Regions from separate parts of the Pseudomonas sp. 273 genome, predicted to be linked through region 2. Evidence: predicted binding sites of a transcription regulator. Region 2 holds the regulator's gene; each other region holds the start of a gene.
What was found. Region 2 encodes FliA, which starts transcription of late flagellar genes. Its sites were predicted from a motif close to CTAAAGTTTNNNNNNNNNNNGCCGNTAA; they were not measured.

Region 1: a site for FliA is predicted at 4,399-4,426, ahead of PKO50_RS10870 (methyl-accepting chemotaxis protein). Genes of this name have one in related genera too.
Region 3: a site for FliA is predicted at 4,863-4,890, ahead of PKO50_RS22905 (flagellin). Genes of this name have one in related genera too.
Region 4: a site for FliA is predicted at 5,048-5,075, ahead of PKO50_RS28415 (methyl-accepting chemotaxis protein). Genes of this name have one in related genera too.

What each region holds. Positions count from the first base shown of each region.
Region 1 covers NZ_CP116775.1:2,249,112-2,256,197, forward strand. The annotation lists partial or broken gene PKO50_RS10845 (patatin-like phospholipase family protein) at 1-833, opposite strand, end outside; gene selD (selenide, water dikinase SelD) at 983-2,017, shown strand; partial or broken gene mnmH (tRNA 2-selenouridine(34) synthase MnmH) at 2,017-3,110, shown strand; gene PKO50_RS10860 (hypothetical protein) at 3,308-3,586, shown strand; partial or broken gene PKO50_RS10865 (flavin reductase family protein) at 3,663-4,272, shown strand; gene PKO50_RS10870 (methyl-accepting chemotaxis protein) at 4,484-6,439, shown strand; gene PKO50_RS10875 (SulP family inorganic anion transporter) at 6,691-7,086, opposite strand, start outside.
Region 2 covers NZ_CP116775.1:4,867,772-4,874,857, reverse strand. The annotation lists gene flhA (flagellar biosynthesis protein FlhA) at 88-2,211, shown strand; gene flhF (flagellar biosynthesis protein FlhF) at 2,223-3,527, shown strand; gene fleN (flagellar synthesis regulator FleN) at 3,676-4,506, shown strand; gene fliA (RNA polymerase sigma factor FliA) at 4,503-5,246, shown strand; gene PKO50_RS22130 (chemotaxis response regulator CheY) at 5,496-5,870, shown strand; gene PKO50_RS22125 (protein phosphatase CheZ) at 5,890-6,678, shown strand; gene PKO50_RS22120 (chemotaxis protein CheA) at 6,709-7,086, shown strand, end outside.
Region 3 covers NZ_CP116775.1:5,030,793-5,037,878, forward strand. The annotation lists gene PKO50_RS22880 (sigma-54 dependent transcriptional regulator) at 1-667, opposite strand, end outside; gene PKO50_RS22885 (flagellar protein FliT) at 889-1,185, opposite strand; gene fliS (flagellar export chaperone FliS) at 1,212-1,592, opposite strand; gene fliD (flagellar filament capping protein FliD) at 1,717-3,129, opposite strand; gene PKO50_RS22900 (flagellar protein FlaG) at 3,204-3,575, opposite strand; gene PKO50_RS22905 (flagellin) at 3,652-4,770, opposite strand; partial or broken gene PKO50_RS22910 (glycosyltransferase) at 4,998-7,086, opposite strand, start outside.
Region 4 covers NZ_CP116775.1:6,186,084-6,193,169, forward strand. The annotation lists gene PKO50_RS28375 (SCP2 sterol-binding domain-containing protein) at 1-320, shown strand, start outside; gene ubiB (ubiquinone biosynthesis regulatory protein kinase UbiB) at 317-1,915, shown strand; gene hisI (phosphoribosyl-AMP cyclohydrolase) at 1,998-2,402, shown strand; gene PKO50_RS28390 (phosphoribosyl-ATP diphosphatase) at 2,395-2,733, shown strand; gene PKO50_RS28395 (twin-arginine translocase TatA/TatE family subunit) at 2,759-3,001, shown strand; gene tatB (Sec-independent protein translocase protein TatB) at 3,016-3,489, shown strand; gene tatC (twin-arginine translocase subunit TatC) at 3,486-4,286, shown strand; gene PKO50_RS28410 (16S rRNA (uracil(1498)-N(3))-methyltransferase) at 4,283-4,990, shown strand; gene PKO50_RS28415 (methyl-accepting chemotaxis protein) at 5,149-7,062, shown strand.

The DNA.
Region 1 (7,086 bases), 2.6 Mb from region 2:
CAGCAGCGAGGCCGGGCTGCTGCTCTCGATCACCCGGCTGCCGCTGGCGGACTTCGGCGAGCCCTTGGCCTGCGGCGCGGCGGCCGGTTGCTGCATTTCCGGCTCGGCCGGCTCCTCGCTGTCCGGCACCGGCTCCAGCAGGGCCTCGGCGCGCAGCTCCGGCGGCACCAGCTCCGGGCTGTGGCGGCGGAACAGGCTGAGCTTGTCGCTGAGGCTGCCGATCAGGCTGTCGAAACGGCCCTTGATCGCCGCCGGCCGTTCGATCACCGGCAACTGGTACTGGCGCTGGTTGGTGGCATTGAGGTTGACCGCGATGATCAGGTCGGTGTGGCTGGACACCACCGGGACGATCGGCAGCGGGTTGAGCAGGCCGCCGTCGACCAGCATGCGCGGGCCCTGCATCACCGGGGTGAACAGGCTGGGAATGGCCGCCGAGGCGCGCATGGCCTGGTGCAGGTCGCCTTCCTGGAACCAGATCTCCTGCTGGTTGGTGAGGTCGGTGGCCACCGCCGTATAGGGGATCGGCAGGTCCTCGATGTTGATGTCGCCGATGATCTCGTGGATCTTGCCGAACACCCGTTCGCCGCGGATGGCGCCGAGGCGGAAGCTGACGTCCAGCAGGCGCAGCACGTCCAGGTAGTCCAGGCTCTCCACCCAGTCGCGGTACTCCCCCAGCTTGCCGGCGGCGTAGATGCCGCCGATGACCGAGCCCATGGAGCAGCCGGCGATGCAGACGATCTCGTAGCCGCGCCGCTCCAGTTCCTCGATCACGCCGATATGCGCATACCCCGCGCTCCGCCGGAGCCGAGCACCAGCGCCACTTGTTTCGACATGGACGGTCATTCCTCAGGCAAGGCATTGCAAGGCGCGGCGCGCAGCCTATGGCCGGCGCCGGATAGTACCGACGATACGCCCGGGTAGGGCGGGGCGCCAAGGGTGTTTGCTAGAATCGGCCGATCGATTTCCCGCCCCCGGAGCCAACATGAGCGAACCCATCCGCCTGACCCAGTACAGCCACGGTGCCGGCTGCGGCTGCAAGATTTCCCCCAAGGTGCTGGAGGTGATCCTGGCCGGCAGCGGGGCGCAGAACCTGGACCCGAACCTGTGGGTCGGCAACGCCTCGCGCGACGACGCCGCGGTCTATGCTATCGACGGCGAGCACGGCGTGGTGTCCACCACCGACTTCTTCATGCCGATCGTCGACGACCCCTTCGACTTCGGCCGCATCGCCGCCACCAACGCCATCAGCGACATCTACGCCATGGGCGGCGACCCGCTGATGGCCATCGCCATCCTCGGTTGGCCGGTCAACGTGCTGGCGCCGGAAATCGCCCGCGAGGTCATCGCCGGCGGCCGCAAGGTCTGCGACGAGGCGGGCATCCCGCTGGCCGGCGGGCATTCCATCGACGCCCCCGAGCCGATCTTCGGCCTGGCCGTCACCGGCCTGGTGGAAAAGCGCTTCATGAAGCGCAACGACACCGCCAGCGCCGGCTGCCGCCTGTACCTGACCAAGCCGCTGGGCATCGGCATCCTCACCACCGCCGAGAAGAAGTCCAAATTGCGCGCCGAGGACGTGGGCCTGGCCCGCGACTGGATGTGCACCCTGAACAAGCCCGGCAGCCGCTTCGGCAAGCTCGCCGGGGTGACCGCCATGACCGACGTCACCGGCTTCGGCCTGCTCGGCCACCTGGTGGAGATGGCCGACGGCGCCGGCCTGACCGCGCGTATCCGCTTCGACGCGGTGCCGCGCCTGGAGCACGTCCAGTACTACCTGGAGCAGGGCTGCGTGCCCGGCGGCACCCTGCGCAACTTCGACAGCTACGGCGAGCGCATCGCGCCGCTGCCGGAGCTGCACAAGCTGCTGCTGTGCGACCCGCAGACCAGCGGCGGCCTGCTGGTGGCGGTGACTCCGGAAGGCGAGGGGGAATTCCTCGCCGCCGCCGCCGAACTGGGCTTGCAGCTGGCGCCGATCGGCGAGCTGGTCGAGCGACAGCGTCACGCGGTAGAGGTGGCCTGATGCGCGACAACACCCGGCACTACCGCGAACTCTTCCTCGACGACGTCCCGCTGATGGACGTGCGCGCCCCGGTGGAATACACCAAGGGCGCCTTCCCCCACACCGAGAACCTGCCGCTGATGAACGACATCGAGCGGCAGAAGGTGGGTACCTGCTACAAGCAGCATGGCCAGCAGGCGGCCATCGCCCTGGGCCACGAACTGGTCTGCGGCCCGCTCAAGGCCGAGCGCATCGAAGCCTGGCTGGACTTCGCCCGGCGCCACCCGACGGCTACCTGTACTGCTTCCGCGGCGGCCTGCGTTCGCAGATCGTCCAGCAGTGGATGAAGGACGCCGGCATCGAATACCCGCGCGTGGTCGGCGGCTACAAGGCGCTGCGCGGCTTCCTCTTCGACACCACCCGCGCCGCCACCGAGGAGTGTTCCTTCGTGCTGATCGGCGGCCTCACCGGCACCGGCAAGACCGAGGTGGTGGCGCAGCTGGACAACGCCCTGGACCTGGAAGGCCACGCCAACCACCGTGGCTCCAGCTTCGGCCGCCGGGCCACGCCGCAGCCGGCGCAGATCGACTTCGAGAACCGCCTGGCCATCGACATCCTGAAGAAGCGCCACGCCGGCATGAACCAGTTCGTGCTGGAGGACGAGGGGCGCATCGTCGGCAGCTGCTCGCTGCCCCTGGAGCTCTACCAGGGCATGCAGGGCTACCCGCTGGTGTGGCTGGAGGACAGCTTCGAGGGCCGGGTGGAACGCATCCTCAAGGACTACGTGATCGACCTGTGCGCCGAGTTCGTCGAGGTGAAGGGCGCGCCGGAAGAAGGTTTCGAGGCCTTCGCCGCCTACCTGCGCAAGAGCCTGTCGGGCATCGTCAAGCGCCTGGGCGGCGAGCGCTACCAGCGCCTGGCGGCGATCATGGACGCGGCCCTGGACGAGCAGCGCCGCAGCGGCGCGGTGGACCTGCACCGGGGCTGGATCGAGGGGCTGCTGGGCGAATACTACGACCCGATGTACGCCTACCAGCTGGAAAGCAAGGCCTCACGAATCGAGTTCCGCGGCAACCATGACGAGGTGGTGGAGTACCTGCGCGCACGGGCGTAGGGCGAATAACCGTTCGCGGTTATCCGCCGATACACCGGGGCCACAGCCAATGCCCAGGTCAACCTCGGAGCCGCCGTGAACCAAGGCCAAACGGCGGATAACGCCGTAGGCGTTATGCGCCCTACGCCAAACCCACCTGTAACCTTGGACGGTGGCGGTCTAAGCTGGAACACGCCCGAACCACCAAGGAGGTCGTCATGAAGGCACTTCTCGCAGTACTCGCCGCCAGCCTGGTGCTGGCCGGCTGCTCCGGCAAGACGGTCAACCGCGACAGCTGCGCCAGCGAACTGAACGCCGCCTGGCACGAGCTGGACCTGGCCAAGGCCGAAGGCTTCGCCGGCACCGTCAGCTACTCCAAGGCGCTGGCGCTGATCAGCGCGGCCAAGACCGAGCAGCAGGTCGAGTCCTACGGCGGCTGCCTGGACAAGGCCAGCAAGGCGCGCTTCTACATCAAGGAATCGCGCGCGGGCCGCTGACCGGGCGCGGGCAAGGCGGGCATAATCACCGGGCGGACGGGCGCTCCGGCCCGCCCGGCAGTCAGGAACCCCACTCATGCAGCTCGACTTCAGCACCCTCGCGCCCGCCGACGCCTACCGCTGGCTGGCCTCCACCGTCACCCCGCGGCCCATCGCCTGGGTTTCCACCCTGTCCGCGGAGGGCCACGGCAACCTGGCGCCCTTCAGCTTCTTCCAGGTCATCAGCGACGAGCCGCCGACGCTGATGGTCAACACCAGCATCCGCGACGACGGCAGCGTCAAGGACACCCTGCGCAACGTGCGCGAGACCGGCCAACTGGTGATCCACCTGGTCAGCGCCGCCCATGCCGAGGCCATGAACGCCACCGCGGCGACGCTGCCCCATGGCGTCAGCGAGATCGAGCAGGCCGGCATCGCCACCCTGCCCAGCGTGCGCGTGGCGCCGCCGCGGGTGGCCGGCGCAGTGGTGGCACTTCGAGTGCGAGCTGGCGCAGATCCAGCCCTACCCGGCGGACAAGCCCAGCTGCTACCTGATCTTCGCCCGCGTGCTGCTGGCGCACATCGACGACGCCGTGCTGCGCGACGAGCGCCACGTCGACCCGGCCAGGCTCGACCTGGTCGGCCGCCTGGGCGGCACCCAATACGCCTTCACCCGCGACACCTTCAGCATGATCCGCCCCAAATAGGCGCACGGGCTGTCGCGCGCCGGGACCTTGGCGCGCGACTGTCCTGGATGCGACCTGTGCATGCCCGTGCGCAACATCGTATTGCCATCATCGACGGACCCCCTTGTTCCGCCGGTCGGCCGGCTCCTAATGTTCCGTCCGAAAGCAACGACAAAGAACGGGAGAGCTTCGGTCGAAGACTCTCCCGCAGGGCATTCGAAGGGGAGCTGGCATGGTCGCGTTCGTACAACGGCGGTTGGCCAATCTGGGGACGGCGAAGAAATTGGCGCTGGGCTTCGGCCTGGTACTGCTGCTGACAGCTTTGGTCGCCGGGATCGGCGTCGGGGCGCTGCGCTCCATCGAGCAGCGCTTCGGCCTGCTGGACGCCATGAGCGCGGTCAATCGCGAAGTCCTGGAGATGCGCCAGAGCGAGAAGGACTTCGTCCGTGACGCCAACCCCAAGGCCGCCGAGCAGTTGCGCCAGCGCGCCAAGGTCCTCGCCGGGCACGTCGAGCAGCTCAAGGCGCACCCCGGCCAGGCCGAGGCCATGGAGCGCGTCGCCCAGGCCATGGCCGGCTACCTGGCGTCCTTCGACCGCTTCGAACAGGCCAGCAAGAGCCGCCACCTGGCCCTGGAGGCCGCCAACTGGTCGGTGTCCAGCGCCTCCAACAGCCTGGACATCCTGCAGTCCAGCCTGGCCGACGACGGCGCCTACGAACTCAAGCAGAGCCAGGGCCAGAACGGCGAGGAACTGCTCAAGCAGGCGGCCCAGGTCGGCCAGCTCTACCGCCTGGTGCTGCAGGGCCTGAACGAGGCCCGCGCGCGCCTGGACCAGAAGGACGGCGAGACCGGCGGCGACGCGCGCATCAAGTCCGCCGACGAGGCCCTGGAGCTGTCGAAGCAGCTGCAGGCGGCGATCACCGACCCGGCCTACGTCTCGGTGATCAAGGACGTGGCCACCAACATCGACGGCTTCGGCAACAACCTCGGCGACTACTCCGCCGGCCTGGCCAAGGAACAGCAGGCGCACCGCGAGATGTCGCAGCGCGCCGAAGAGATGATGCAGCAGGTGGACGCTTCCTACGCCACGCAGCAGGCGGCCATGGTCAGCGTGCTGCACAGCAGCGTGGGCGCCATGCTCGGCTCGGCGGCGCTGGCGCTGCTGGTCGGCACCCTGGCCGCGCTGCTGATCAGCCTGCTGATCGTGCGCCCGCTGCGCCAGGTGATCGGCATGGCCAGCCGCATCGCCGAGGGCGACCTGAGCCAGACCATCCGCGTCGAGCGCAAGGACGAGGTGGGCCAGCTGATGGCCGCGGTGGACGCCATGGCCCAGAGCCTGCGCGGCATCGTCGGCCGCCTGCACGACGGCGTCGGCCGCATCACCTCCTCGGCGCAGGCGTTGTCCGGCGTCACCGAGCGCACCCAGAGCGGCGTCAACAGCCAGAAGGCCGAGACCGACCAGGTGGCCACGGCGATGAACCAGATGGCCGCCACTGTCCACGAGGTGGCGCGCAACGCCGAGGCCGCGGCGCACTCCGCCGAGCAGGCCGACGGCACCGTGGCCAGCGGCCAGCAGGTGGTGCGGCGCACCCTCGGGCGCATCTCCGAGCTGGCCGAGGCGGTGCGCGAGGCCTCCGCCAGCATCCACGACCTGGGCCGCGAGAGCCAGAACATCGGCAGCGTGCTCGACGTGATCAAGGCGGTGGCCGAGCAGACCAACCTGCTGGCGCTCAATGCCGCCATCGAGGCGGCGCGGGCCGGCGAGCAGGGCCGCGGCTTCGCCGTGGTGGCCGACGAGGTGCGCGCCCTGGCGCGGCGCACCCAGCAGTCCACGGCGGAGATCGAGAAGCTCATCGGCGCGCTGCAGAGCGGCGCCCAGGCCTCGGTGCAGCACATGCAGCACAGCCACCAGCTGGTGGAGAAGAGCGTCGGCGACGCCGAGCAGACCGAGACCGCGCTGGGCGAGATCGCCGCGGCGGTGGCGGTGATCCACCAGATGAACCAGCAGATCGCCGCGGCCTCCGAGCAGCAGAGCGCGGTGGCCGAGGAGATCAACCGCAGCGTCACCAGCATCCGCGGCATCGCCGACGAGTCGGCCCAGGCCATGGAGTCCACGGCGTCCTCCAGCGTCGAGCTGGCGCAGCTCAGCCGCGACCTGCAGGGGGTGGTGGGGCAGTTCCGGTTGTAGGCAGCGCCGAGACACCTGTAGGAGCGGGCCCTGCCCGCGAATCGCGTGCAGGGCGCGCTCCTACAGGGGAATGGTGTGGGTGGAGCGGCGTAGGAGCGGATCTCATCCGCGAATCGCGCCGATACGTCCGGCTATCGCGGACAAGGTCCGCTCCTACGGTTCCAGGACGCACGGACGTAGGAGCGGACTCCGTCCGCGATTGGATTCACCGGCCACGCCGGACACCCTGGAGGCACGGACGGCGGCTCGCCCTACGTCGCCGGGGACTGCGTGCTTTCCTGCTGGCGCTTGTACCAGCGCCGGTAGGCGTTCACCCCGGCGCGCACCGAGCTGAACACCAGCGGCGGCTTCAGCTCGCCCAGCTGGCCGGAGCGTTCCATCATCGCCAGGGTTTCCCGTGGCACCCGCGCCAGGGACAGGTGCACGTCCTGCGCCGCCAGGGTCTGCTGCACCTCGCGCAGCACCGTCAGGCCGCTGACGTCCAGGTTCAGCACGCCCTCGGCATTGAGCAGCACGGCGCGCGGTGCCTTGGTCTGCGCCACCACCTGCAGCAGGCGCTGCTTGAAGTAGTCGGCGTTGAAGAACAGCAGCGGCGCGTCGAAGCGGTAGATCACCAGGCCCGGCAGGGTGTGCGCCTGCGGGTAGTG
Region 2 (7,086 bases):
GAGAAAGTTGGAACGCTTCCTGCAGATACCCTTGCGCCGGCACCGTCGGCGTCAAAAGTTTGTTGTACCAGGGCAGGGGAGTTCGGGGTGGATCGTACGCAATTGATCGGAACAGTGCGCAGCAACCTGGCCGGCCTGGGCCGCGGCAACCTGGGTGTGCCGCTGCTGCTGCTGGCGATGCTGGGCATGATGACCCTGCCGATCCCGCCGTTCCTGCTGGACGTGCTGTTCACCTTCAACATCGCCCTGTCCATCGTCGTCCTGCTGGTCTGCGTGTACGCCCTGCGCCCGCTGGACTTCGCCGTTTTCCCGACCATCCTGCTGGTCGCCACCCTGCTGCGCCTGGCGCTGAACGTCGCCTCCACCCGCGTGGTGCTGCTCCACGGCCACGACGGCCACGCCGCCGCCGGCAAGGTGATCCAGGCCTTCGGCGAGGTGGTGATCGGCGGCAACTACGTGGTCGGCATCGTGGTCTTCGCGATCCTCATGATCATCAACTTCGTGGTGGTCACCAAGGGCGCCGGGCGCATCTCCGAAGTGAGCGCGCGTTTCACCCTGGACGCCATGCCCGGCAAGCAGATGGCCATCGACGCCGACCTCAACGCCGGCCTCATCGAGCAGGCCGAGGCCAAGAAGCGCCGCGCCGAGGTGGCCCAGGAGGCCGACTTCTACGGCTCCATGGACGGTGCCAGCAAGTTCGTCCGCGGCGATGCCGTCGCCGGCCTGCTGATCCTCTTCATCAACCTGATCGGTGGCGTCGCCATCGGCGTGATCCAGCATTCCATGTCCTTCGGCGACGCCGGCAAGGTCTACGCCCTGCTGACCATCGGCGACGGCCTGGTGGCGCAGCTGCCGTCGCTGCTGCTGTCCACCGCGGCGGCGATCATGGTGACCCGCGTCTCCAGTTCCGAGGACATGGGCCAGCAGGTCAACCGGCAGATGTTCGCCTCGCCCAAGGCCCTGGCCATCTCCGCCGCCATCCTCATCGCCATGGGCCTGGTCCCGGGCATGCCCCACGTCTCCTTCATCGGCCTCGGCTCGGTGGCCGCCGGCGGCGCCTGGCTGATCGTCCAGCGCCAGCGCAAGGCGGCCCAGGCCGAGGTCCAGGAAACCCAGCGCCAGCAGGAGCTGCTGCCGGCCCAGCGCGCCCAGGAAACCAAGGAGCTGGGCTGGGACGACGTGACCCCGGTGGACATGGTCGGCCTGGAGGTCGGCTACCGGCTGATCCCGCTGGTGGACCGCAACCAGGGCGGCCAGCTGCTGGCGCGGATCAAGGGCGTGCGCAAGAAGCTGTCCCAGGACATGGGCTTCCTGATGCCCTCGGTGCACATCCGCGACAACCTCGACCTGCTGCCCAACGCCTATCGCTTGACGCTCATGGGCGTCAGCGTGGCGGAAGCGGAGATCTACCCGGACCGCGAGCTGGCGATCAACCCCGGCCAGGTCTTCGGCACCCTCAACGGCATCGCCGGCAAGGACCCGGCCTTCGGCCTGGAAGCCGTGTGGATCGAGCCCGGCCAGCGCGACCAGGCGCAGTCCCTGGGCTACACCGTGGTGGACGCCAGCACCGTGGTCGCCACCCACCTCAACCAGGTGCTGCACAAGCATGCCCATGAGCTGCTCGGCCACGAGGAAGTCCAGCAACTGCTGCAGCTGCTGGCCAAGACCTCGCCGAAGCTGGCGGAAGAACTGGTTCCGGGGCTGATTTCCCTGTCCACCCTGCTCAAGGTCCTGCAGAACCTGCTGCAGGAGCAGGTGCCGGTGCGCGACATCCGCACCATCGCCGAGGCCATCGCCAACGTTGCCGCCAAGAGTCAAGATCCCGCCGCCATGGTGGCCGCGGTACGGGTGGCGCTGAGCCGCGCAATCGTCCAAGGCATTGTGGGACTAGAGCCGGAGCTGCCTGTGATCACCCTGGAGCCCAGGTTGGAACAGATCTTGCTGAACAGCATGCAGAAGGCCGGGCAAGGTTCGGAAGACGGCATTCTGCTGGAGCCGGGCATGGCGGAAAAACTGCAGCGCTCGCTGGTCGAGACCGCACAGCGCCAGGAAATGCTCGGCAAGCCGGCGATCCTGCTGGTGGCCGGGCCGATCCGCGCGATGATGTCGCGTTTCGCGCGGATGGCGGTGCCGAGCATGAGCGTGCTGGCCTACCAGGAAATTCCGGATAACAAGCAAGTCACCATCGTCGCCACCGTTGGACAGAACTGAAGGACAGCGCCATGCAGGTTAAACGCTTCTTCGCCGCCGATATGCGTCAGGCCATGAAACTGGTCCGTGACGAGCTGGGCGCGGATGCCGCCATCATCGGCAACCGCCGGGTCGCCGGCGGTGTCGAGCTGACCGCGGCGCTGGACTACCAGCCGCCGGCAGCGGCCAGCAAGCCGAACCCGGCGCTGGAGGCCGAGCTGCGCCAGACCCAGCAGCGCATCGCCCAGGCCCGCGCCGAGCTGGACAGCCCGGTGCGCGCCGCCGCCACCGCGCGCAAGGACCGTCAATTGTACGGCGCCGAGCCGGCCAAACGCCCGAGCCTGGCCGAGGCCATGGCCGCCCCGGCGCCCGCCGCCGCGCCGGCCGCCGTCAGCCAGCAGGCACTGGACGCCATGCGCTTCGAACTCAACGGCCTGCGCGAGCTGCTCGAAGTGCAGCTGGGCTCCATCGCCTGGAGCCAGCTGCAGCACCAGCGCCCGAAGCAGGCCGGCCTGTGGCGCCGCCTGCAGCGCATGGGCATGCCGGCGGACCTGGGCCGCCAACTGCTCGAGCGCGTGGCCTCGATCGCCGACCCCAAGCAGGCCTGGCGCATGCTCCTGGCCCACCTGGCGCGCTCGATCCGCACCCCCGACGCCGACCTGCTGGAGCAGGGCGGGGTGATCGCCCTGGTCGGCCCGGCCGGCATGGGCAAGACCACCACCCTGGCCAAGCTGGCGGCGCGCTACGTCCTCAAGTACGGTGCGCACAACCTGGCGCTGGTCAGCATGGACAGCTTCCGCCTGGGCGCCCAGGAGCAGATCAAGTCCCTGGGCCGCATCCTCAACGTGCCGGTGACCCTGGTCGACCCCGGCCAGTCGCTGCTGCAGGCCATGGCGCCGCTGGCGGGCAAGCGCCTGGTGCTGATCGACACCGCCGGCCTGCCGGCCAGCGACCCGGCGCTGCGCATGCAGCTCGAGGCCCTGGCGGCGCAGAGCCTGAACGTGAAGAATTACCTGGTGCTGGCCGCGACCAGCCAGAGCCAGGTGCTCAAGGCCGCCTGGCACGCCTATCGCAGCTGCGGCCTGGCCGGTTGCATACTGACCAAGCTGGACGAGGCGGGCAGCCTGGGCGAGGCCCTGGCGCTGGTGATAGCACAACGCATGCCGGTTGCCTATCTGGCGGACGGGCCGCGAATTCCGGATGATCTGCAGGTGGCGCGCGCGCACCAGTTGGTCAGCCGCGCGGTCAGCCTGCAGGCTCCCGAGGAGCCATGCGAGGACACCATGGCCGGCATGTTCGCCGGCCTCTATCAGCAGCCGGCGCGACACGTCGGCTGACGGATTCCAGGGGCGCCCCCGCACGCGGGGGTTCCAGGCGGATACGGATGCTCGAGCAGATCCGTAAGCGCTGGTGGCGGGAGAGCACCGCGACCGGCAGACCCAGGCGCCCACCGCGCCGGGGACGATGAAGAGACAAGGTAAGACTATGGGTATGCATCCCGTTCAGGTAATCGCGGTCACCGGTGGCAAGGGTGGCGTCGGCAAGACCAACGTCTCGGTGAACCTGGCGATGGCGCTGGCCGACCTCGGCCGCCGCGTCATGCTGCTGGACGCCGACCTCGGCCTGGCCAACGTCGACGTGCTGCTGGGGCTTTCGCCCAAGCGCACCCTGGCCGACGTCATCGAAGGCGAATGCGACCTGCGTGACGTGATCCTCCAGGGCCCCGGCGGCATCCGCATCGTCCCGGCGGCCTCGGGCACGCAGAGCATGGTGCAGCTCTCGCCCATGCAGCACGCCGGGCTGATCCAGGCCTTCAGCGACATCAGCGAGAACATCGACGTGCTGCTGGTGGACACTGCCGCCGGCATCGGCGATTCGGTGGTCAGCTTCGTCCGCGCGGCCCAGGAAGTGCTGCTGGTGGTCTGCGACGAACCGACCTCGATCACCGATGCCTACGCACTGATCAAGCTGCTGAACCGCGACTACGGCATGACGCGCTTCCGCGTGCTGGCGAACATGGCGCACAGCCCGCAGGAAGGGCGCAACCTGTTCGCCAAGCTGACCAAGGTCACCGACCGCTTCCTCGACGTGGCGCTGCAGTACGTCGGCGCCATCCCCTACGACGAGTCGGTGCGCAAGGCCGTGCAGAAGCAGCGCTCGGTGTATGAAGCCTTCCCGCGCAGCAAGGCCTCGCTGGCCTTCCGCGCCATCGCCCAGAAAGTCGACAGCTGGCCGCTGCCGGCCAACCCGCGCGGGCACCTGGAGTTCTTCGTCGAACGCCTGGTGCAGCATCCGACCACGGGTTCGACCGTATGATGAGCGGCTCCGGAGCGCTTATGTACAGCAAGACGCAGGCGCGCAATTCCCAGGAAGAACTGATCCAGCGCTATGCGCCGCTGGTCAAGCGTATCGCCTACCACCTGCTGGGCCGGCTGCCGGCCAGCGTGCAGGTGGAGGACCTGATGCAGGCCGGGATGATCGGCCTGCTCGAGGCGGCGAAGAAGTACGACCAGGGCAAGGGAGCCAGTTTCGAGACCTACGCCGGCATCCGCATCCGCGGGGCCATGCTCGACGAGGTGCGCAAGGGCGACTGGGCGCCGCGTTCGGTGCACCGCAACACCCGCCTGGTCAGCGACGCGATCCGCACCATCGAGGCGCGAACCGGACGCGACGCTAAAGATCAGGAAGTCGCTGCCGAACTCAATATGAGCCTCGACGATTACTACGCGATCTTAAGCGACACCCAGGGCAGCCGCCTTTACAGTTTCGACGACCTGCTGCAGGAAGGCGCCCAGGGCCCGGCGGAAGACACCACGCACCTGGACAACGAGCCCTCCCACGGCCTGGAGGACGAGCGTTTCCAGCAGGCGCTGGCCGACGCCATCACCAAGCTGCCCGAGCGCGAGCGCCTGGTGCTGGCGCTGTACTACGACGAGGAGCTGAACCTCAAGGAGATCGGCGAGGTGCTCGGGGTGAGCGAGTCGCGGGTCAGCCAGCTGCACAGCCAGTGCGCCGCGCGCCTGCGGGCCCGGCTGTCGGAGTGGCGTGCGCACTGATCGACCGGTGGACACAAGGAAGTAACGGAATTTTCCGGCGGGGCGTATAGAATCCCGTCGGCGCGATAGGTGCTGGCCCTTCGCCATGAAGGCCGGCGAGCGTGCGGGGAGGGGACGGCAGGCGCCGGCAGCCCGCTCCGCCGCGGACAAGCAACACGGCAGGCGCCGCCAGGGCGCCCGCCCAAGGGTATTCAAGGCGCGCCCGCCACTGCGCGCCGGGACTGGACGGAGGCAGGTTTGGACAAGAACATGAAAATTCTCATCGTGGACGACTTCTCCACGATGAGGCGCATCATCAAGAACCTCCTGCGCGACCTGGGGTTCACCAACACCGCGGAAGCCGATGACGGCACCACCGCGCTGCCGATGCTGCACAGCGGCAACTTCGACTTCCTCGTCACCGACTGGAACATGCCCGGCATGACCGGCATCGACCTGCTGCGCGCGGTACGCGCCGACGAGCGCCTGAAGCACCTGCCGGTGCTGATGGTCACCGCCGAGGCCAAGCGCGACCAGATCATCGAAGCGGCCCAGGCCGGGGTCAACGGCTACGTGGTCAAGCCTTTCACCGCCCAGGTGCTGAAAGAGAAGATCGAGAAGATATTCGAGCGGGTCGGCGGCTGAAGCCGACCAAGAGGGCGTCATGGATCTCGTCAACGAATCCAAGGGGGGCGACTTCGAGTCGACCCTGAAGAAACACGCGCGCGAATTGGTCGAGAGCCTGGAGCGCGGCGAAGTGCAGCAGGCCGTGCAGCTCATCCAGGAGCTCAACCAGGCCCGTGACCGCGGCCTCTACCAGGAGGTCGGCAAGCTCACCCGCGAGCTGCACAACGCCATCGTCAATTTCCAGATCGACCCGCGCTCGCGCCACGCCGAGGAAATGTCGCAGATCGCCGACGCCACCGACCGCCTGTCGTACGTGGTGCAGATGACCGAGAAGGCGGCCAACCGCACCATGGACCTGGTGGAAGAGTGCACGCCGCTGGTCGGCCACATCGAGGGCGAGGCCAAGGAGCTGCAGGAACAGTGGTCGCGCTTCATGCGCCGCGAGCTGGGCCCTGAGGCCTTCCGCGAGCTGGCCAAGCGCGTCGAGGCCTTCCTCTACAGCAGCGCCCAGGACAGCCGCAAGCTCTCTGCGCACCTGAACGACATCCTGCTGGCGCAGGACTTCCAGGACCTCACCGGGCAGGTGATCAAGCGCGTCACCCGGCTGGTCACCGAGGTGGAGAGCAACCTGGTCAAGCTGGTCTGGATGGCCGGGCAGGTGGATCGCTACGCCGGTATCGAGCACGACCACGAGGGCCTGCGCACGGCCGTCGAAAAAGAAAGATCGTCCAAGGGTGAAGGTCCGCAGGTTGCTGCCGATAAGAGAATGGACGTCGTATCCGGTCAGGACGATGTCGATGACCTGTTGTCCAGCCTTGGTTTTTGAGGTGTGTGAACACACCGTGGGGAGCACCGAATGAGCTTCGACGCCGATGACGAGATCCTCCAGGACTTTCTGGTGGAGGCCGGCGAGATTCTCGAGCAACTGTCCGAGCAACTGGTCGAGCTGGAAAGCCGGCCGGACGACATGGACCTGCTCAATGCCATTTTCCGTGGTTTCCACACCGTCAAGGGCGGCGCCGGCTTCCTCCAGCTGAACGCCCTGGTGGAATGCTGCCACGTGGCGGAGAACGTCTTCGACATCCTGCGCAAGGGTGAACGCCGCGTCACCTCCGAGCTGATGGACGTGGTCCTGCAGGCGCTGGACACGGTCAACGTCATGTTCGCCCAGGTCCGCGACCAGGAAGAGCCGACCCCGGCCACCCCCGAGCTGCTCGCCGCGCTGGCGCGCCTG
Region 3 (7,086 bases), 160 kb from region 2:
CGCCCTTCTCGTGGCCGAACAGTTCGCTTTCCAGCAGCTCGGCGGGGATCGCCCCGCAGTTCACCGGCACGAAGGGCGCGTCGCGGCGCTTGGAGTGGTAGTGCAGGTTGCGCGCCACCACTTCCTTGCCGGTGCCAGATTCACCGAGGATCAGCACGCTGGCGTCGGTGTCGGCGACCTGCTGCATCATCTGCCGCACCTGCTGGATGGCGCGGCTGGTGCCGACCAGGCTGCGGAACAGGTTGGGCTCGCGCTGGCGGCCGCGCTCGCGGGCCTGGTCGTACATCTCGCGGTAGACCTGGGCGCGGTGCAGGGAATCGAGCAGCTTGTTGTAGCTGGGCGGCATCTCCAGGCTGGCCAGCACGCGGCGGCGCAGCTCTTCCGGCCAGTCGTTGGGCGCCGGTTCGCCGATCAGCAGCACCGGCAGGTATTCGTCCCAGGCCGCGAGCTGCTTGAGCAGCTCCAGGGCGCCAGCCTTGTGCTCGACGCTGCCGAGCAGCACGCAAAGCACGCCGCGGCTGCCGTTGGGCAGGTCGTCCACCGCCAGGCGCCAGTCGCGGCTGCGGCAGGACAGCTGGTCCTCGCCGAGGAAGTTGAGGATGGTGGAGAGTTCGCGGCAACGCTCCAGGTCGTCGTCAATCAGCAGAATCTTGGTTTCACGCCACATATTGCTCTTGTCTTCCGAAGGCATGTGGGCCGGCGAACGGCAACGGAGAGGGGCGGAAACAGGCCGCCATCATTTAGCCACCAAGTAAAGTCAAAATTGTGGCAGGAGTCAAATTTATGGCGTGATTTATTCGTTGTTTCCGACGGAAGAACTTACCTGCTGGAACGAACGGCGGCAATGCCGGAAACGGGGGGTCGCGCCGAACGGGCGACCCGCGGGGCTCAGCCGAAAAGCTGATAGACCTTGGCGCCCTTGTGCGACCGATTGACGCGGATGATCTCCTCGGCCACGCCCTGGCGCTGGCGGGTGACTTCCTGGACCAGTTCGCGGTACAGCATGAGCAGCCCTTCGAGGCTGCGCTTGAGCTCGCTGTCGTCGTCCAGCGGCTCGTGCATGGCGGCATCCACGTGCTGGCGGCACTCCAGGTCCAGCCGGGCGATGGCTTCCCAGTCCTGCTCCGCCAGGGCGGTTCCCAGGGCGGTGCGGGTTCGTTCGATACGCTCGACGGCGAGGGTCATGCTTCGTGTCTCCTGGTGGGGCGGTATTACTGCGGGATACCGTCCCAGCCTTCCTTGATGCTGCGAAGCAGGTTGGCCACTTCGTCGAGCATATGTTCGTCGTTCTGCCGGTTGGCCTCAAGCAGGCGGCGGCCCATGTAGATGTACAGGGCGTTCAGGCGCTCGGCATAGTCGCCGCCGGCCTCGAGGTTCAGCCCGTCGCGCAGGCCGCCGATGATGGCCACGGCCTTGCCGATCAGCTGGCCCTTCTCCGCCATCTGGCCGCGCTGCATGGCGCCACGGGCCTGGGCGATGCGGCTCAGGCCGCCTTCCATGAGCATCTGGATCAAACGGTGCGGGCTCGCCTCGTGGAGCTGTGCCTGGACACCCACGTTCTGGTATTGGCGAAGCGCTGCCATCGCATTCATTTCGAGATCCCCTGGTGTGGAAGGTTTCATATCCGATGTCCAGGGTATCGGCGCGGCGGCGCCAGACTTTAATCGCGAATTGCGTCTACCTCGGCCGCTGCCGGGCGGCTGAGCGCCGCCGGCATCAGTCGTCGGAGCTCTTGTTCAGCGCATTCAGCGTGGTCATCACGCTGCTGCTGGTGGCGTTGAGCTGGGCGACCAGGCTGTCCATGGCGTTGTACTTGGCGTACAGGATGTCGGTCAGTTTGGCGGTGCGGTCGTCCAGGTCGGTCTGCTGCTTCTTCAGGCTGCTGATGGTGGAGTTGATCGAGTCGGTCTGCTGGTCGAGGATGCCGTTGGTCTTGGCATAGCTGTCGACGGCGTTGTACATGCGCTTGAGGAAGCCGTCGCTGCCGGTGAAGAAACTCTGGATGTTGCCCGAATAGGTCTCCAGCCCCTTGCTCAGCTTGCTGCTGTCGACGCTCAGGGTGCCATCCTTCTGACTGGTGATGCCGAGCTGCGACAGCACCTGCAGAGTACCGCTGCTGCTGGACAGGTTGACGAACTCGTTGCGCAGACTGTTGAGCAGGGTGCGGGTGGTGGCGTCACTGGACAACGGCCCCGCACTGGTACTGGTGGTACCGTCCTCGTTGGTGGTGGTGGTGATGTCCGTCAGACTGGAGATCGACTTGATCATCGTGTTGTAGGCGTCGACGAACTTCTGGATGTTGGCGGTCAGGTCGTCGGTGTTGGTCGCCACCGTCACGGTGGAGCTGCCGGTCGTCAGCAGGTTGAAGGTCACGCCGCTGACGGCCTTGTCCAGGGTATTGCTGGAACTGGTCATCGACAGGCCGTCGAGCTTGAACTCGGCATCGCCGGCCTGAACCAGATAGCCGCCGGTAGAGCTGCTGTAGGCTGCCGAGCCGTCGATCGCCAGCTTGCCCAGGGTGCTGTCGCCCGAGGCCTTGACGCTGATATCGGTGCCGGCGCCGGTGGTGGTGGAGCTGAGCACCAGGCGCGAGCCGCTGGAGTCGGTGACGATGTTGGCGGAGATGCCGCTGGTGGAACTGAGCTTGTTGATGTTGTCGCGGATGGTCGACAACGAATCGCCAGCGGACACCGTCACGTAATAGTTGCTGCTGCCTTGGCTGAGGGTAAGACGACCGGCGCCGAACTTGTCGGAGCTACCGACGTACTGGCTGGCCACCTTGGAGGCGGTCGCCAGCTTGTCGACTTCCAGGGTGTAGGTACCGGCGGTGGCCGAAGCGCTGGCGGTGGCAGTCGCTTTCGTGTCGTCCGACGAAGTCGCCTTGAGCCCGGAGAAGGAGTCGGCGGTGTTGAGCGTTGCCACGGCCAGCTGGAAGGTCGAGAGCGCGCTCTTGAGCGAGCCCACGGCGGACAGCTGGGTGGTGCTCGACTTGGTGAGGTTGGTGATCTGCGTCTGCTTGGCACTGGTCTGTGCCTTCACCAGGGCGCTGACGATCGAGTCGATGTCCAGGCCGGACCCCAGGCCGGTAGAGGCGATGCTGCCCGACGAGGAAGAACTGATCGTAGTCATTGCCGCGCTCCTTTAAACGGTTTCTTGACGCAATTGCTCGTGCCAGAGCCTTCGAGCAAGAAGCAGGCCAGCTTCTAGGCCTGCTCCCGGAACAGCAGGTTGCCGGCTTCCTTGATGCTCTCCGCCAGCTTCACCGCGACCTCCGAAGGAATCTGCCGGATCACGTCGCCACTGGTGCTGTCCACCACCTTGACCACGGTGATGCCCGACTCCTGGTCGACCGAGAACTCCAGGTTGCGGTGGATGACCTGGGCATTGCTGCGCAGGCTGTCCAGCGCACGGTCCAGGGTAGCCTTGTCCGGCGCAGCCTGGGTGCTGCCGGTGGACGGCGAGCCCTTGCCGTCGACGGCAAGGGTTTTGCCGCTGGCCGCGATGGGCGTGGCCGCCTGGGCCTGGTCCGCCCTGGCGGGGGCGCCCAGTCCGATCGTAGAGAAAGTCACGCTCATCATCGACTCCTCATTATTCTGGACAAATGCAGGAAGGGCGCAGTGCGCCCTTCCTTCGTATCAACCGCCGATGACCTTACTGCAGCAGCTTGAGTACGGCAGAGGGCAGCTGGTTGGCCTGGGCCAGTACAGCGGTGGCTGCCGACTGCAGGGTCTGCTGCTTGGTCATCTCCGCCGTTTCCGCGGCGAAGTCGGCATCCTGGATCGTACTGCGTGCCGAGGTGGCGTTCTCCGCGATGTTCTGCAGGTTGGAGATGGTGCTGTCCAGACGGTTCTGTACCGCACCCAGGGCCGAACGCTGGGTGTCGATCTGCTTCAGGGCATCGTCGATCACCTGGATCGCGGCCTGGGCCTTGTCGGCGGTGCCGATGTTCAGCGACTGCACGGTCTGGCCGGAAGCCACGGTGGCGGTGCCGCCGGTCAGGGTGCCGCCCGCGGTGACGGTGATGTCGTCCTGCGAGGTGACCTTGATGCTGCTGCCGCTGGCGACCGCGGTGATGCCGCTGACGTTGGTGTTGATCGAGGCGACGATGTCGTTGAGGCTGGCGCCCTTGGCGTAGTCGACTTCGACACCGTTGACGGTGATGCTGCCCGAGGCAGCGGCGGTGGTGGTGTCGTTGACGCCGGTGACCGCGATGGTGCCGCTGGCCAGGGTGTAGCTACCGTTCAGGGCTTTGGCGCTCATGTCGTTCAGGGTGAAGCTGACGGTTTCGTTGGCGTTGGCGCCGACCTGGAAGGTCATGGTGCCGTTGGTGCCAGCCTTGCCGTTGAGCAGGGTCACCGCGGTGCTGCCGCCACCGAAGGTGGTGGTTTCGGAGATACGGGTCAGTTCGGCGGTCAGCGACTTGAACTCCTGGTTCAGCGAGGTGCGGTCGTCTTCGCTGTTGGAGCCGTTGGCGGACTGCACGGCCAGGACACGCATGCGTTGCAGGATGTTGGTGGATTCCTGCAGGGCGCCTTCAGCGGTCTGGGCGATGGAGATGGCGTCGTTGGCGTTGTCCACTGCCTTGTTCAGGCCGTTGATCTGGCTGCTCAGGCGGTTGGAAATCTGCAGACCGGCGGCGTCGTCCTTGGCGCTGTTGATGCGCAGGCCGGTGGAGAGCCGGGTCATGGCAGTGTTCAGGTTTTTCGAGGCGTTGTTCAGGTTCTTCTGAACGGTCAGCGAAGAGATGTTGGTATTTACGGTAAGGGCCATGACGAGATCCTCGTGGATAGGCGACTGCTTTCAGTTGGTTCCTGGCCCTTGGCTAGTGCCGCCCGGTATGGCCTGGAGAACCTTCGTTAGGGTTATCGTCCGTGGCGGATTTTGCTTTAGGGCGATTTTCGATTTTTTTTCAAGCCCCTCTTGCATCTTGCCCCAGGAAAATGCTGAAAACCCCGCTTGGCGGGGCTTTCAGCATTCAGGCAGCGGTACCCGGGCGCTCAGTCCGGCTGCCAGGCGCGATGCCAGGCCTGTAGGTTGTCGCCCTGCAGCATCCAGTCGCTGCGCACCTTCTCGCGCAGGCTGTCGCCCATGCGGGCGGTGGCGTCGAGGTCGTCCAGGTGCATGCGGATCGCCTCCACCCAGTCGCGGAAACGGTTCTTCACCCGGGTGGCCGGCAGGTCGCCGGCATAGGCGCGGTTGTCGCTGCACACCACCGGGAAGCCGCAGGCGCCGTACTCCAGCAGGCGCAGGTTGCTCTTGCACTGGTTGAACAGGTTGTCTTCCAGCGGCGCCAGGGCAAGGTCCAGGTCCAGGCTGGCGAGCTTGGCCGGATACAGGTGTATCGGCAGGCCCGAGTGGAACTCATGCACGTACGGGCGAATCTGCTCCGGGCACATGCCGAAGAAGACCCACTCGACCTCGTTGGCCAGCTCCTTGACCACGTCGGCGATCAGTTCGAGGTCACCGGTGTGGCTGACGCCACCCGCCCAGCCTACCCGCGGCTTCGCCGAACGCCGCCGCTGGCTCGGCTGCAGGCCGCCCCACCAGCCGGGAGCCAGGCGGTTATAGGCGACACGGATATCCGGATGCAGGTCGGAGAAGGCCTCGGCCAGCGCCTCGGTGGAAACCACGAAGCGGTCGACGTAGCCCAGGCCGCGGCGCAGGGAGCGGAGAATGTCCTTGGGCATGTGCTCGCGGTGCTGGTTCTTCAACGGCAGGTTCGGCAGGTAGTCGTCGAGTTCGTAGACCTTGAAGGCACGGGAGAAGGCCTTCATGCGGCGCATGGCATCCAGGCGCTCGTCGCCGATCTGGCGCTGCAGCAGCACCACGTCCGGGGAGAAGCGCTCCAGGTCGGCGACGTGCAGCAGGCCGTGGGTCACCACGCCTTCGATCAACCCCTGCTCGCGCTGCGCCAGGAACGGCTGGATGACCCGGTAGTGGCCGCAACCGAAGGTGTCGGCAAAATGTGCCAGTACCGTCGGCAGCGGTTGCCAGGCCAGGGGGCGGAAGGTCAGTTGGGTGTCGGTGAGGACGAAGCCCCCACGGGCGCGGACCAGGGAGAAGTTCGGGTTGTATGCGGGGTCGCGAGCCAGACGTGGCAGCCAGCGAGCGTAGAAGGCGTCCTGCAGTTCCGTCGGCTCGGCTTCCAGGGCCTGGTTGTGCAACAGGGTTGCGTGGGGCGTCCAGACGATCAGGTAACCGGAGGCACCGGTGCGCAGGCAGAGGTCGACATCGGCGCCACGCTCGGCGAAGTCGCCCTCATCGAGGCCACCCAGTTCGTCGAACAGTGCCTTGCGGATCATCAGGCAGCCATCGGAGACCGCACTGTAGTTCTGTGCCACCTGCAGGCGGTTCATGTAGCCGGTGGCGTTCATGTCCTCGCCGATGAAGGCGTGCCCGGCGATGCCGCGCAGGCCCAGCACCAGCCCGGCATGGGTGATGCGCCCCTCGCCATCGACCGTGCGCGCGCCGACGATCCCCACTTCGGGACGCTGCGCCTGGTTGACCAGTTCGCCCAGCCAGTCACCCTGGAAGACCGCGGCCTCCGGGCGCAGCAACAATAGGTAGTCGCCACGCGCATGAGCGGCAGCCAGGTTCTTCAGCCGCGCGTCGGCCAGCGGCTCGCCCGAGCGCAGCACACGGACGCGCTCGGCGGCCATCTGCTCGACGCCCTCCAGCCACTGGCGGGTGGCCGGGTTCTCGCTGGCGTTGTCCACCAGCAGGATTTCGTAGTTGGGGTAGGCCGTGTGTTCGAGGAGGCTCATCACGCAACGCTGCACGGCGGCGAGCTGGTCGCGCAGGACGATGAGGATGGACACCGGCGGCTGCCCGGCATGGCCATAGTCGATCTGGTAGCGGCCCGGCAGCGGGCTCAGTACCCGTGCCCGTTCGTAGCCACGCGCGAGCAGGTGACGCTGCAGGGTGCGTTCCTCGTCGGGGTTGGCCTGCAGGCGCGCGGCCGGGGTGCTGAGCAACGGTTCGGAAAGATGCGCCAGGCCATCCAGCCCGCCCTGCTCCACCAGGCGCAGCAACAGGTCGAGTTCCAGGGCCTGCGGATAGCCCGCGTCGAAGCCGCCCATTTCGAGG
Region 4 (7,086 bases), 1.3 Mb from region 2:
ACAGCGCCCTGCTGCTGGAGCTGGCCGACATCCTGCAAAGCCTGGAGCTGGACTGGGAATACGAAGTGCAGCGCTGGCTCGGCCCGCTGCCCGCGCAACTGCTCGGCAGCCGCCTGCGCGGCGGCGCGCGCTGGGCCGGCGACAGCCTGGAAAGCCTGCGCCTGAGCCTGGCCGACTACCTCGCCGAGGAAAGCCGCACCCTGGTCGGGCGCAACGAGGCCGAAGCCCGCTTCGCCGAACTCGACCAGCTGAAGATCGCCCTCGACCGCCTCGACGCGCGCCTGGCGCGCCTGTCCAAGAAGCCGAAACCCGACGCATGAAGCTGCTCGCCTTCCGCCGCCTGCTGCGCATCCAGAGCGTGGTGATCCGCTACCGCCTCGACGACCTCATCCTCGAACTGCCGATGCTGCCCTGGTACCTGCGCCTGCTCGGCGGCCTGCTGCCCTGGCGCTGGCTGCCGCGGCGCAAGCTGGAGCTGTCCCGCGGCGAGCGCATCCGCCTGGCCCTGGAGGGCCTGGGGCCGATCTTCATCAAGTTCGGGCAGATCCTCTCGACCCGCCGCGACCTGCTGCCCGACGACATCGCCAACGAGCTGGCGCGCCTGCAGGACAAGGTTCCGCCGTTCCCGCCGGAAGCCTCGGTGGCGCTGATCGAGGAACAGTTGGGGGCCAGGGTCGAGCAGGTCTTCGCCCGCTTCGAGCGCGAACCGCTGGCCTCGGCCTCGGTGGCCCAGGTGCACGCCGCGCAGCTCAAGAGCGGCGAGGAAGTGGTGGTCAAGGTGATCCGCCCGGGCCTGAAGCCGGTGATCCGCGCCGACATCGCCTGGCTGTTCATCCTCGCCCGCCTGGCCGAGCGCATGTCCAGCGACGCCCGCCGCCTGCACCCGGTGGAGGTGGTCAGCGACTACGAGAAGACCATCTACGACGAACTCGACCTGCTGCGCGAGGCCTCCAACTCCAGCCAGCTGCGGCGCAACTTCGACGGCTCGCCGCTGCTCTACGTGCCCCAGGTGTACTGGGACTGGTGCCGGCCCAAGGTGCTGGTGATGGAGCGCATCTACGGCATCCCGGTCACCGACCTGGACACCCTGCGCGACCAGCGCACCGACTTCAAGGCCCTGGCCGAGCGCGGCGTGGAGATCTTCTTCACCCAGGTGTTCCGCGACAGCTTCTTCCACGCCGACATGCACCCGGGCAACATCTTCGTCAGCACCCGCACACCCTGGAGCCCGCAGTACATCGCGGTGGACTGCGGCATCGTCGGCAGCCTCACCGACGAGGACCAGGACTACCTGGCGCGCAACCTGATCGCCTTCTTCAAGCGCGACTACCGCAAGGTCGCCCAGTTGCACATCGACTCCGGCTGGGTGCCGGCGGAAACCCGCGTCAACGACTTCGAGGCGGCCATCCGCACGGTGTGCGAGCCGATCTTCGAGAAGCCGCTCAAGGACATCTCCTTCGGCCAGGTGCTGCTGCGCCTGTTCCAGACCGCTCGGCGCTTCAACATGGAAGTGCAGCCGCAGCTGGTGCTGCTGCAGAAGACCCTGCTGAACATCGAGGGCCTGGGCCGCCAGCTCTACCCCGAGCTGGACCTGTGGACCACCGCCCAGCCCTTCCTCGAGCGCTGGATGCGCGAGCGCGTCAGCCCCGCCCAGCTGCTGCGCAACGCCCAGCAGCACATCGAACAGTTGCCGCACCTGGCGCAGATGACCCGCGACACCCTGGAGCGCCTGGCGCAGCCGCAGGAGCCGCAAGCGGCCGGCGCGCAGCCCCTGGCCGGCGCCTGGGTGCCGCGGCTTATCGGCGCAGTGCTGGTGGCCGGCGCCACCCAGATCGGCCTGGCCACCCACAGTATCGAGGCCTGGCCGGCCTGGGCCATGCTGGCCGGTGGTCTGTATCTGATCCTGCGCCGATAGCCAGTCGTCGCCACTGCTGGCACACTTGGGAATCACCGAAACTGCCGCGGGGCGCGAGAACGCCCGCTGTACGGAAGCGAAGATGAAAGACTGGCTGGACGAAATTCACTGGAACGCCGACGGCCTGGTGCCGGCGATCGCCCAGGACCACAAGACGGGCCGCGTGCTGATGATGGCCTGGATGAACCGCGAATCCCTGGCCCTGACCGCCGCCGAGGGCCGCGCCATCTACTGGTCGCGCTCGCGCGGCAAGCTCTGGCGCAAGGGCGAGGAATCCGGCCACGTGCAGAAGCTGCACGAACTGCGCCTGGACTGCGACGCCGACGTCGTCATCCTGATGGTCGAGCAGGTCGGCGGCATCGCCTGCCACACCGGCCGCGAAAGCTGCTTCTACCGGGTCTACCAGGACGGCGGCTGGAAGGTCGTCGACCCGGTGCTCAAGGACCCGCACGCCATCTACGACAAGCCGGGGCACAGCCATGAGTGACAACACCCTCGCGCGCCTGGCCGAGGTGCTGGAGGGGCGCAAGAATGCAGCCCCCGAAAGCTCCTACGTGGCCAGCCTGTACCACAAGGGACTGAACAAGATCCTGGAAAAGGTCGGCGAAGAATCGGTGGAAACCATCCTCGCCGCCAAGGACGCCGCGCAGAGCGGCGACTGCACGGACCTGATCTACGAAACCGCCGACCTCTGGTTCCATTCCCTGGTCATGCTCGCCGCCCTCGGCCAGCATCCCCAGGCGGTGCTGGACGAGCTGGAGCGCCGTTTCGGCCTCTCCGGCCACGACGAGAAAGCTGCGCGCCAGCCGTCGGCCTGAACCCGATTACTTCGAGGAGAACAAGATGGGCATCTTTGACTGGAAACACTGGGTCGTCATCCTGATCGTGGTGGTGCTGGTATTCGGCACCAAGCGCCTGAAGACCCTGGGCTCGGACGTCGGCGAGGCGGTCAAGGGCTTCCGCAAGGCGATGAACACCGAAGAGGAAGACAAGCCCCAGCAGCCGCCGGCCAACCCGCCGCTGAACCAGCCCCACACCATCGACGCCCAGGCGCAGAAGGTCGAAGAGCCGCAGCGCAAGGACTGATGGGATAGAACGCCATGTTCGGAATCAGCTTCAGCGAACTGCTGCTGGTGGGCCTGGTCGCCCTGCTGGTGCTCGGCCCCGAGCGCCTGCCCGGTGCCGCGCGCACCGCGGGCCTGTGGATAGGCCGGCTGAAACGCAGCTTCAACGCGATCAAGCAGGAAGTGGAGCGTGAACTGGGTGCCGACGAAATCCGCCGGCAGCTGCACAACGAGCACATCCTGCAGATGGAGCGTGAAGCGCAGAAGCTGATGGCGCCGCTCACCGGCCAGCAGCCGCCGGCCGAAACCGCTGCGCAGGCCGAGCCCACGGCAGCGCCGGCGCCGCCCACCATCGCGCCGAACAGCCGCCTGGCCAACATGCCCGGCGTCGGCATCCCGGCCGCGCCCGAGGCGCCCGCCGCCGACGCCGCGCCTGCCGCTCCCGAGGCCCCGGCCGCGCCTGCCGCCGCCCAGACGCCTCCTCCGTCCGAGACGCCGCGTACCCCATGAGCGACGAAAAACCCGAACAGCCCGAAAACGACCAGGAAATGCCCCTGGTCTCGCACCTGACCGAGCTGCGCACGCGCCTGCTGCGCTGCGTGGTGGCGATCTTCGTGATCTTCATCGGCCTGCTGTACTTCTCGCAGAAGATCTACGCCCTGGCCTCCGCGCCGCTGCGCCGCTTCCTCCCGGAAGGCGCGACCATGATCGCCATCGACCCGGCCTCGGCGTTCCTCGCGCCGCTGAAGCTGACCATGATCGTCGCCGTGCTGCTGGCCATGCCGGTGATCCTGGCGCAGATCTGGGGCTTCATCGCCCCCGGCCTGTACAAGCACGAGAAGCGCGTGGCCCTGCCGCTGCTGGCCTCCAGCGTGGTGCTGTTCTACACCGGCATGGCCTTCGCCTACTTCCTGGTGTTCCCGTTGATGTTCCACTTCTTCCTCGGCCAGGCCCCGGAAGGTGTGACGCCGATGACCGACATCAACAGCTACCTGGACTTCCTCACCCTGCTGTTCGCCTTCGGCGTGGCCTTCGAGATCCCCGTGGCCACGGTGCTGCTGGTGTGGATCGGGGTGGTCGACGTGGCCTACCTGAAGAAGATCCGCCCCTACGTCATCATCGGCTGCTTCGTGGTCGGCATGGTCCTCACCCCGCCGGACCCGATGTCGCAGACCCTGCTCGCCGTGCCCATGTGGATGCTGTTCGAGGCCGGGGTGCTGTTCAGCCGGCTGATCCGCAAGCGCAACCGCGACGAGGATGCGCAGCCCGAAGAGAAAGGCGACCAGCCGCCGGCAACGCGCCCGTGAACCTGCTGCTGCTGGACGACGCCGACTTCGTCGCGGCGGACCGCGTGTTGCTGCGCGACCGCCGCCTCACCCACCTGCATGAAGTGCACCGCGCCGAGAGCGGCGACAGCCTGCGCGTCGGCCGCCTGGGCGGGCTGATGGGCGAAGGCCGCCTGCTGAACCTTTCGCGCGACGAGGCCGAGCTGCAGGTGAGCTTCACCCAGGCGCCGCCGGCCAAGCTGCCGCTGACCCTGCTGCTGGCCCTGCCGCGGCCGAAGATGCTGCGCCGCGTGCTGCAGACCGTGGCCGCCATGGGCGTGCCGCGCCTGGTGCTGCTGAACAGCTACCGGGTGGAGAAGAGCTTCTGGCAGACGCCCTTCCTGGAGCCGGCGGCCATCCGCGAGCAGCTCGTCCTCGGCCTGGAGCAGGCCCGCGACACCGTGCTGCCCGAGGTGATCATCGAGAAGCGCTTCAAACCCTTCGTCGAGGACCGCCTGCCGGCCCTGGCCGCCGGCAGCCTGGGCCTGGTCGGCCATCCCGGGCCCTGGCCGGACTGCCCGCGGGCGGTCGAGCAGGCCGTGACCCTGGCCATCGGCCCCGAGGGCGGCTGGATTCCCTACGAGGTCGAGAAACTGCGCGAGTCCGGCCTGGCCCCGGTGCAGCTTGGCGAGCGCATCCTGCGCGTGGAAACCGCGGTCACCGCCCTGCTGGCCCGGCTGTTCTGACCTGAAGGCCCGCGACAGCCCCAACGGGGATCGTCTGTCAGAAATTTACTAAAGAAATTTCAGATTCGTGTCGCCCCGCCGATATGTCAGGCATTGGTCGATCGGCAGCCGCACCACGCGGCGGCCGCTGCCCCACAGTCCCCTGGAGCGCCGCGTTCATGTCCCGCTGGTTCAGCAATCTCACGGTCAACTGGAAACTCGCCATCGGCTTCGGCCTGGTGCTGCTGCTCACCCTGCTCATCGCCCTGACCGGGGCGCTCAACCTGAACAGCCTGATCTCCCGCGGCGACAAGCTGGGCGAGATCTCCAACCTGCTGGGCCTGACCAAGGACCTGCGCACCGCGCGCCTGAAGTACCAGGCCAGCCGCGCGGCGGATGATGCCAAGCTGGTGGAGCAGAGCATCGACCAGCTGGACCGCCAGCAGCAGCGCGTCGGCCAGTTGCTCGACGACGCCGTCGACCTGGAGAAGGTCGAACAGCAACGCCAGCTCACCAAGCAGTACCGCACCCTGTTCAAGAGCCTGCAGAAGTCCTTCGACAGCCGCGACAGCGCGCGCAAGACGCTGATCCGCAAGGCCTCGGTGGTCACCCAGGGGCTGGAGCTGGTGGAGCAGCACCTGGTGGAGACCGGCAGCGTCGAGTCCCTCAAGGCCCTCGCCGACGTCTCCGAGCTGGGTCGCCAGGTGATGGACGCCCGCTTCCAGGTGCTGAGCTACACCGCCAACGAGGACCCCAGCCTCGAACAGGGCGCGATCAGCGCCCTGGAGCAGGTCACCGCCACCGTGGAACAGCGCGCCCAGGCCGCCGTGCCCGAGCAGCAGGCCAACTACCAGGCCGTGGTGAACGCCCTGCACGACTACCGCAAGGCGCTGGACCGCTACCGCAACGAAGTCAACGGCAGCCAGCAGGCGCGCAACCAGATGCGCGACAGCGGCCTGCTGATCGAGAAACTCAGCGTCGAGCTGAGCGACGAGCAGACCGCCAAGCGCGATGAGGACGCCAGCCACGCCAAGCAACTGCTGGCCCTGGCCTCGCTCATCGTCCTGGTGCTGGGCGTGCTGGCGGCCTGGCTGATCACCCGGCAGATCGTCCTGCCGCTGCGCCAGTCGCTGGCCGCCGCCGCGCGCATCGCCGACGGCGACCTCAGCCAGGAGCTGCGCATCGAGCGCCGCGACGAGCTGGGCCAGCTGCAGGCCAGCATGCAGCGCATGAGCCAGTCGCTGCGCGAGCTGATCGGCCGCATCCACGACGGCGTCACCCAGATCGCCAGCGCCGCCGAACAGCTCTCGGCGGTCACCGAGCAGACCAGCGCCGGGGTGAACAACCAGAAGAGCGAGACCGACCAGGTGGCCACGGCGATGACCGAGATGGCCACCACCGTGCTGGAAGTGGCGCGCAATGCCGAGGAAGCCTCGGAGGCCGCCAGCGCCGCGGACCGCGAGGCCGGCGCCGGCGCCCAGGCGGTCAGCGAGGCGGTCGGGCAGATGGACCGCCTGGCCGGCGAGGTCGGCCGTTCCAACGAGGCGGTGCAGCAGCTCAAGCGCGAGAGCGAGAAGATCGGCAGCGTGCTCGACGTGATCAAGGCGGTGGCCGAGCAGACCAACCTGCTGGCGCTCAACGCCGCCATCGAGGCGGCCCGCGCCGGCGACGCCGGGCGCGGCTTCGCCGTGGTGGCCGACGAGGTTCGCGCCCTGGCCCGGCGCACCCAGCAGTCCACCGAGGAGATCGAGGAACTGATCGCCGGCCTGCACAGCGGCACCCAGCAGGCCGTGCAGCGCATGGAAAGCAGCCGCGCGCTCACCGACAACACCCTGGACCTGGCGCGCCGCGCCGGCGAGCGGCTGGAGGCGATCACCCGCACCGTCTCCGGCATCCAGTCGATGAACCAGCAGATCGCCGCCGCCGCCGAGCAACAGAGCGCGGTGGCCGAGGAGATCAACCGCAGCGTGCTCAGCGTGCGCGACATCTCCGAGCAGACCGCCGCCGCCAGCGAGGAGACCGCCGCCTCCAGCGTCGAGCTGGCGCGCCTGGGCAACGAGCTGCAGGGCCTGGTCGGGCGCTTCCGCCTCTGAGTCCTCTCCCCCTCCGGCCCGCCG